DNA from 2 places in the Nocardioides montaniterrae genome. Region 1 is predicted to be linked to the other one. Evidence: predicted binding sites of a transcription regulator. Region 1 holds the regulator's gene; the other holds the start of a gene.
The links. Region 1 encodes HrcA, which represses chaperone genes, less so after heat shock. Its sites were predicted from a motif close to TTGGCACTCGNNNNNNNCGAGTGCCAA; they were not measured.
Positions count from the first base shown of each region.

Region 2: a site for HrcA is predicted at 1,721-1,747, ahead of groL (chaperonin GroEL). Genes of this name have one in related genera too.

Region 1 is NZ_BAAGSB010000013.1:54,384-58,698, forward strand. Features, by position in the region: gene ACYVJ3_RS15135 (16S rRNA (uracil(1498)-N(3))-methyltransferase) at 1-446, opposite strand, end outside; gene dnaJ (molecular chaperone DnaJ) at 457-1,626, opposite strand; gene hrcA (heat-inducible transcriptional repressor HrcA) at 1,645-2,667, opposite strand; gene ACYVJ3_RS15150 (hypothetical protein) at 2,774-2,974, shown strand; gene ACYVJ3_RS15155 (DUF3097 domain-containing protein) at 2,988-3,848, shown strand; gene hemW (radical SAM family heme chaperone HemW) at 3,854-4,315, opposite strand, start outside.
Region 2 is NZ_BAAGSB010000001.1:213,375-217,689, reverse strand. Features, by position in the region: gene thrC (threonine synthase) at 1-621, shown strand, start outside; gene ACYVJ3_RS01145 (OsmC family protein) at 626-1,099, shown strand; gene ACYVJ3_RS01140 (hypothetical protein) at 1,080-1,649, opposite strand; gene groL (chaperonin GroEL) at 1,820-3,454, shown strand; gene ACYVJ3_RS01130 (hypothetical protein) at 3,551-4,237, opposite strand; gene ACYVJ3_RS01125 (vWA domain-containing protein) at 4,234-4,315, opposite strand, start outside.

The sequences.
Region 1 (4,315 bases):
GGATGCCAGGCACGGCGCGACTGCTTGGCGGCCTCGCGCGCGGTGGCCGCCCACTTGGCGTGCGACTTGGCGGCGCGCTCACCCTTCCAGACCGCGACGCTGCGCGTCGCCGCCCACGGGACGATCCGGGCCACGCCGATCTCGGTGAGCACCTCGACGGCGAGCTCGCCGCGCTCGCCCTTGGGCAGCGCCTGCACGACGCTCACCCGCGGCCACGGCTCGGGGACGTCCTCGACGGACCTCACCGTGACGTCGAACGATCGCTTCGAGGTGGCAGCGACGGTGCCCGTCGCGAGCCGCCCCGCGCCATCGCCGAGCAGGAGGTCCTCCCCCACGCGGAGGCGACGTACGACGACGGCGTGGTGGGCCTCGTCGCCCTCGACGACCACCGTCGACCCCGGGCCGACCCCGTCGAGGGTCGGCACGAGGTGCTGGGGCAGCGTCATCGGGCCGGGCTCAGTGCTGCTGGCCGAAGGCGTCGCGGAGGCGGCCGAACATGCCCTTGTGGGCAGGGCGTACGTCGCCCGTCGGCTGCTCCTCGTTGCGCGCCGTGGCGAGCGCACGGAGCAGCTCCTCCTGGCGGGCGTCGAGCTTGGTCGGGGTCTCCACGACGACGGTGACGACCAGGTCGCCGCGACCGCCGCGCAGACCGGGCACGCCGCGGCCCTTGACCAGCGTGTCCCAGCCGGACTGCGTGCCGGCCGGCACCGCGAGCTCGAAGGAGGTCTCGCTCGCCTCGTCGCCGAGGTCGGCCTCGAGCGTGGGCAGGCGGACCTGGGTGCCGAGCGCCGCAGCCGTCATCGGCAGCGCGACCGTGCAGTGCAGGTCGCCGCCGTGGCGGGTGAAGGTCTTGTGGGGCGCGACCTGGATCTCGACGTACAGGTCACCGGCGGGGCCGCCGCCGGGACCGACCTCGCCCTGCTCGGCCAGCTGGACGCGGGTGCCGGTGTCGACGCCGGCCGGGATCTTGACGGTGAGGGTACGACGCGAGCGGACCCGTCCCTCGCCCGAGCACTCCCGGCACGGGTCGGGGATGACCGAGCCGAACCCGCGGCAGGTCGGGCACGGGCGAAGCGTGCGGATCTCGCCGAGGAACGAGCGCTGGACGTGGGCGACCTCGCCCTGGCCGTGGCAGGTGCCACAGGTCTGCGGCTGCGAGCCCTCGGCCGCGCCCGAGCCCTGGCACGCCGCGCAGTGGACGGCCGTGTCGACCTTGAGCTCCTTGGCGACACCGAACGCCGCCTCGGCCAGCTCGACCTCGAGGCGGATCAGGGCGTCCTGGCCCCGGCGTACGCGTGAGCGCGGGCCGCGCCCGCCACCGCCGCCACCACCGGCCTGGCCGCCGAAGAACGCGTCCATGATGTCGGTGAACGAGAATCCCTGGCCGGCGCCGCCGCCGCCGAAGCCGCCGCCGAACGGGTCGCCGCCACGGTCGTACTGCTGGCGCTTGCCGGGGTCGCTGAGCACCTCGTACGCCGCGGACACCGCCTTGAACCTCTCCTGCGCCTCCGGGTCGGGGTTGACGTCGGGGTGCAGCTGGCGGGCCAGCTTGCGGTAGGCCTTCTTGAGGGTGTCGGCGTCGGCGTTGCGGTCGACTCCGAGAAGCTCGTACAGATCCTGGGACATGCTCTTGGTGGTTCTCTCTCAGCTCTCGTCGAGGATGCGCGAGACGTAGCGCGCGACTGCGCGCACGGCCGCCATCGTGCCGGGATAGTCCATGCGGGTCGGGCCGACGACGCCGAGCGTCGCCAGGGCCTCACCGTGGGTGGTCGTGGGTCCGTAGCCGCTCGCGACCACGCTGGTCGCGGCGAACTGCTCGAAGGGTCCTTCGGCGCCGATGCGCACCATCACGCTGCCGTCGGTCGTGGCCGCGCCGAGGAGGGTGAGCAGCACGACGTGCTCCTCGATCGCCTCCAGCAACGGGCGGACCGAGGTGTCGAAGCTGTCGCCGTAGCGCGCGAGGTTGGCGGTGCCGCCGACGGCGACGCGCTCGTCGGAGCGGTGGTCGCTCATCGCCTCGGTGAGCACGGCGACCACGGCGGAGGTCGCCGCGTCGGGCTGCTCGGCCGTCAGCGCACCGAGGGCGGTCACCGCGTCGGCGATGCGCTCGCCGGTGACGGCGAGGTTGATCCGGCTGCGCAACCGGCCGAGGGCGTCCTCGGACAGCTCGGCGCCGAGGTCGACCAGGCGCTGCTCGACCCGGCCGGTGCTGAGGATCAGCACCACCAGGAGGCGGTCGGGGTTGAGCGCGACCAGCTCGACGTGACGGACCGTGGACCGGCTCAGCGTCGGGTACTGGACGACCGCGACCTGGTGGGTCAGCTGGCTGAGCAGGCGCGCGGAGCGGTTGACGACGTCGTCGAGGTCGACGGCGCCGTCGAGGAACGTGGAGATCGCCCGCTTCTCCGGCGCGCTCATCGGCTTGACGGTGGACAGGCGGTCGACGAAGAGCCGGTAGCCCTTGTCGGTCGGCACCCGGCCCGCGCTGGTGTGTGGCTGGGCGAGGTAGCCCTCGTCCTCGAGCGCGGCCATGTCGTTGCGGATCGTTGCCGGGCTGACGTTGAGGCCGTGGCGCTCGACCAGCGCCTTGGAGCCGACCGGCTCCTCGGTCGCGACGTAGTCCTCGACGATGGCACGCAGCACGGCGAGCCTTCGCTCCTCCTGCATGCGGCACCTCCCGTCGGGCACGTGTTTGGCACTCGTGACGAATGAGTGCCAAGTCTATAGCGTCCGCACCCGACTACCGATCCAGCAGACGGGTACCGCGTGCCACATGAGCCACCCCGATACCCCCGACCCCGACACCCCCGACTCCGAGACCGGGTCGATCAGCGACGACCAGCTGCCCGAGGACCTGGTGCCCGGGCCGGACAACCCGCTCGCCGAGGGACTGCCACCCGGCGACGCGGCCGAGGGGCTGATGGACCCGGACCAGAGCACGCACCGGACCAACACGGAGACCCAGCGCAACTGATCACACCGTTCACATGCGTAACATTGGTGCCGTGGATCGCTACGGGACCGATGTCCTCTCCGGCGACTGGCGTGTGCCCAAGCGGGGCCGTGCCGTCGAGACGGCGGCCGACCTCGGCCTGGTCGTCGAGGAGGTCCAGCACGACTTCTGCGGCGAGATCGTCGCGGTCGACCGCGACATCGACACCGTCACGCTGGAGGACCGCCGCGGGACGCGGCGTACCTTCGAGCTCGGCCCGGGCTTCCTGCTCGAGGGCAAGCCGGTCATCCTGACCGCTCCGGTGCGGGTCTCAGCGGCTGCGGCCACCCCGAAGCGCACGGCCTCCGGCTCGCTCGCCGTCCAGGGTGCCCGCGCCCGGGTCGCCCGCGCCAGCCGCATCTTCGTGGAGGGTCGCCACGACGCCGAGCTCGTCGAGAAGGTCTGGGGCGACGACCTGCGCATCGAGGGTGTGGTCGTGGAGTACCTCGGCGGCGTCGACGACCTCGCCGCGCACCTGCGCGACTTCTCCCCCGGCCCCGAGCGCAAGGTCGGCGTGCTCGTGGACCACCTGGTCAGCGGCTCCAAGGAGTCTCGCATCGCCGACGACATCGCCCGCGGCCCGTGGGGCGGGAGCGTGCTGATCGTCGGCCATCCGTTCATCGACGTGTGGCAGGCCGTCAAGCCCGACCGCCTGGGCCTGCGCGCCTGGCCGCAGATCCCCCGCTCGATCGAGTGGAAGAAGGGCATCTGCCAGCACCTCGGCTGGCCGTACGCCGAGCAGGCCGACATCGCCCGCGCGTGGCAGACCATCCTCGGCCGGGTCGAGTCCTTCGACGACCTCGAGCCCGCCCTCCTCGGTCGGGTCGAGGAGCTCATCGACTTCGTGACCTCCTGACGCGGTCAGAGCAGGTCGCGCACCACCGCGTCGGCGAGCAGCCGTCCGCGGGTGGTGAGCACGAGCCGGTCCGCCGTGCCGTCGAGCAGCAGGCCGTCGGCCACCAGCTGCGGGATCGCCGTACGGCCGGCGTCGTCGAGCACGTCGACGCTCAACCCCTCGCGCAGGCGGACCTCGAGCAGCACCCGCTCGACGCGGCGGGTCTCGTCGTCGAGCAGCTCGCGGGCATGGGCGGGGCTGAGGCCGTCGCCGAGGCGACCGGCGTACGCCGTGGGGTGCTTGACGTTCCACCAGCGCGTGCCGGCGACGTGCGAGTGGGCGCCGGGGCCGACGCCCCACCAGTCGTCGCTGCGCCAGTAGGACAGGTTGTGCCGGCACTCCGAGCCGGGCCGCGACCAGTTGGAGACCTCGTACCAGCCCAGGCCGGCCGCGGTGAAGCGCTCGTCGGCCAGCAGGTACTTGTCGGC
Region 2 (4,315 bases), on a different contig from region 1:
AACGTCCGCCCCTACTACGCCGAGGGCTCCAAGACCCTGGGCTATGAGATCGCCGAGCAGCTCGGCTGGCGGCTGCCCGACCAGATCGTCATCCCGGTCGCCTCCGGCTCCCAGCTGACCAAGGTCGACAAGGCCTTCCAGGAGCTCATCAAGCTCGGTCTCGTCGAGGACAAGCCCTACCGCGTCTTCGGCGCCCAGGCCACCGGCTGCAACCCGGTCTCGACCGCCTACAAGGCCGGCGTCGACGCGATCCGCCCGGTCAAGCCCGACACCATCGCCAAGTCGCTGGCGATCGGCAACCCGGCCGACGGCATCTACGTCCTCGACATCACCCGCCGCACCGGCGGTGCGGTCGAGGAGGTCACCGACGACGAGATCCGCGACGGCATCGTGCTGCTCGCGCGCACCGAGGGCATCTTCACCGAGACCGCCGGTGGCACCACGCTCGCCGTCACCAAGAAGCTGGTCGAGACCGGCGTGCTCGATCCGTCGCTGGAGACGGTCGTGATCAACACCGGTCACGGCCTGAAGACGCTCGACGCGATCTCCGGCCAGGTCGGCCCGGCAGCCACGATCAAGCCGTCGTACGACGCCTTCGTCGCGGCCGGCATCCTCGCCTGAGTCGGTGACCGAGCACCGGTACGCCCTGGCCCTGAGCTGGCAGGGCAACCGGGGGAGCGGGACGAGCGGCTACCGCGACTACGGTCGCGACGCCCTGGTGACCGCGGCCGGCAAGCCGGACCTCCTGGGCTCCGCCGATCCGACGTTCCGTGGGGACGCGAGCCGCTGGAACCCCGAGGAGCTGCTGCTGGCAGCCCTGGCCCAGTGCCACCTCCTGTCCTACCTCCACTCGGCCGTCAACCACGGCGTCGTCGTGACGGCGTACGACGACGAGCCGGTCGGTACCATGGAGCAGGTCGGTCAGGGAGGCCGGTTCACCTCGGTCCTGCTGCGGCCGCGGGTCACGGTGGCGGATGCCTCGATGGTCGAGGTGGCGCGAGCCATCCATCACGAGGCGAGCGAGAACTGCTTCATCGCCGCGTCCGTCGCCTTCCCGGTGACCCACGAGCCGACGATCCTCATCCGCGGCGAAGCGTGAGCCCCGTCCCGGTGTCCGCCACCTCGTAGTACTCCACGCAGTGCGTCACCGCGCAGGACATGGCGTCGAGCTCGGCTGACCCGGTGAGGTGACCGCGCAGGCATGCCGACGGGATCGTGACCGTGATGCTGCCGTGCCAGCCCGTGTCCACCGCCTTCCGGAGGCCGCCACACGCCACCCGCGTCTCGTCGTAGTAGCGGCTGTCGGTGCTGGTGTGCTTGACCAGGTGGGCGGCGTGGCCGGGCTGCACGGTCACCGTGTAGTAGACCCAGGCGCCGCTGCGGTGAGTGGGGTGGAAGGACGCGGTCACGTGCGTGCGTGATCCGACCTGGACCAGGTTGGTGCGGATGATCGCGCGGGCGTCGCCGTACCGCGCCACGACCGCGCGGATGTCCAGGTACGCCGGCAACCGACTGCTGCTCTCGAACGCGTTCTCGCCGGTGGCATCGGTGGCCGAGCCGTTCGCCGCGTCGGCCCGGGTGCCGATCCCGGTCGCGAGCACGAGCGCGACGCAGGTCGCCAGGAGGGAGCGGAGGAGGCGGCTTCGCATGAGGGCAGGCTAGGTGGTGGCGACGGCGGTTGCTGGCGAATGCGGCGAAGTCGCCGAGCGGTGACCCCGTCCTTGCACTCGCTTGGGTCGAGTGCTAAACATGACGCTGGCACTCTCATGAGGAGAGTGCCACTTTTCCACCGAACTTCCCAGCGAAGGATCGCCAGGCTATGCCGAAGCTCATTGCTTTCAACGAGGAGGCCCGTCGCGGTCTCGAGCGGGGTATGAACACCCTCGCCGACGCCGTCAAGGTCACCCTGGGCCCCAAGGGCCGCAACGTCGTTCTCGAGAAGAAGTGGGGCGCCCCCACGATCACCAACGATGGTGTCTCCATCGCCAAGGAGATCGAGCTCGAGGACCCCTACGAGAAGATCGGCGCCGAGCTGGTCAAGGAGGTCGCGAAGAAGACCGACGACGTCGCCGGTGACGGCACGACGACCGCGACCGTCCTTGCTCAGGCGCTCGTCAAGGAGGGTCTGCGCAACGTCGCCGCAGGCGCCAACCCGATGGGTCTCAAGCGCGGCATCGAGGCCGCCGTGGCCGCCGTGACCGAGCAGCTGCTCGCCCAGGCCAAGGACGTCGAGACCCGCGACCAGATCGCGGCCACCGCGACCATCTCCGCCGGTGGCGACACCACCGTCGGTGACGCCATCGCCGAGGCGATGGACAAGGTCGGCAAGGAGGGCGTCATCACGGTCGAGGAGTCGAACACGTTCGGCATCGACCTGGAGCTCACCGAGGGCATGCGGTTCGACAAGGGCTACATCTCGGCCTACTTCGTCACCGACCCCGAGCGCATGGAGACCGTGCTGGAGGACCCCTACGTCCTCATCGCCAACTCCAAGGTCAGCAACGTCAAGGACCTGCTGCCGCTGCTCGAGAAGGTCATGCAGTCCGGCAAGCCGCTGGTCATCATCGCCGAGGACGTCGACGGCGAGGCGCTGTCGACCCTGGTCGTGAACAAGATCCGTGGCACCTTCAAGTCCGTCGCCGTCAAGGCCCCGGGCTTCGGTGACCGCCGCAAGGCCATGCTCCAGGACATCGCCATCCTCACCGGTGGCCAGGTCGTCTCCGAGGAGGTCGGCCTCAAGCTGGAGACCGCTGGTCTCGAGCTGCTCGGCCAGGCGCGCAAGGTCGTCATCACCAAGGACGAGACCACCATCGTGGAGGGCAACGGCGACGCTGCCCAGATCGAGGGCCGGGTCAACCAGATCCGCGCCGAGATCGAGAAGTCGGACTCCGACTACGACCGCGAGAAGCTCCAGGAGCGCCTCGCCAAGCTGGCCGGCGGCGTGGCCGTCATCAAGGTCGGCGCGGCCACCGAGGTCGAGCTCAAGGAGCGCAAGCACCGCATCGAGGACGCCGTCCGCAACGCGAAGGCGGCCGTCGAGGAGGGCATCCTCCCCGGTGGCGGTGTCGCGCTGGTCCAGGCCGGCGCGGTCGCGTTCGACAAGCTCGAGCTCGAGGGCGACGAGGCCACCGGCGCGAACATCGTCAAGGTCGCGCTGACCGCCCCGCTCAAGCAGATCGCCATCAACGCCGGCCTCGAGGGCGGCGTCGTCGCGGAGAAGGTCGCCAACCTGCCCGCCGGCCAGGGCCTCAACGCGGCCACCGGCGAGTACGTCGACATGCTGGCCAACGGCATCATCGACCCGGCCAAGGTCACCCGCTCGGCGCTGCAGAACGCCGCGTCGATCGCCGCGCTGTTCCTCACCACCGAGGCCGTCGTGGCCGACAAGCCGGAGAAGGCGTCCGCGCCTGCCGGCGGCGGTGACATGGGCGGCATGGGCGGCATGGACTTCTGATCCAGCCGAGGCGTCACCGACGACCATCGGGTCGTCGCCAACGGCAAGGGCCGCAGTCGACAACGACTGCGGCCCTTTGCCGTGGGACGACTCGGCTCACCAGGCCGGCTGGTAGCCGAAGCCCTCCTGGTCCTGCTGCTCCTTCTTCCGCTCCTTGGCGCCCTGCTGGTTCTGCTGCTGGAGCTTCTGCTCGCGCTTCTTCTGCTCGCGCTTCTGCTTGTCCTGCTGCTGTTGCTGCTTCTTGTCGGGCTTCTTCTTGTGCTGCTGCTTCTGCTTCTGCTGCTGGTTGCGCTCGAGCTTCTGGTGCAGCCGGATGTCGACGGTCTTGGCGTCCTTGCTCCGCTGGTCGCAGTCGGTGTCCTCCAGGACCTTGATGCCCGCGCGATAGGACTTGTCGGCGTCGTCGTACTTCTTCTGCTGGCCCGCCGCGTCCCCGGTCGCCTCGTGCGCCAGCGCGAGATCGGTGCGCACCTCGCACTCGTGCTGCTTCGGTACGCCGGCCCGCAGCGCGGCCTCGTAGGCGCTGATGGCCGCCGGGTACTCGCCCGCCGCGTGGTGGGAGGTGCCGACGTCGAAGAGGGCGATCCAGCTCTCGAACGGGAGGTAGCGGCCCGCCGAGTGGTAGCGGTCGATGGCGGCAGGCTGCCGGCCCTCGGCGTACGCCCGGTCGGCGGACTGCTGGAGCACCAGCATCCGACCGACCAGCACGGCGAAGCAGAGCACCAGGACCAGCGGCAGCACCCCGCCGATCAGAAGGTAGCCACGGAGCCTTTGACGGGTCATCGCTCCGACCTCCACCACATCCGCCAGCCGTCGCGCAGCTCGAGCAGGACCAGGCCGAGCAGGATCAGCCCGAACAGC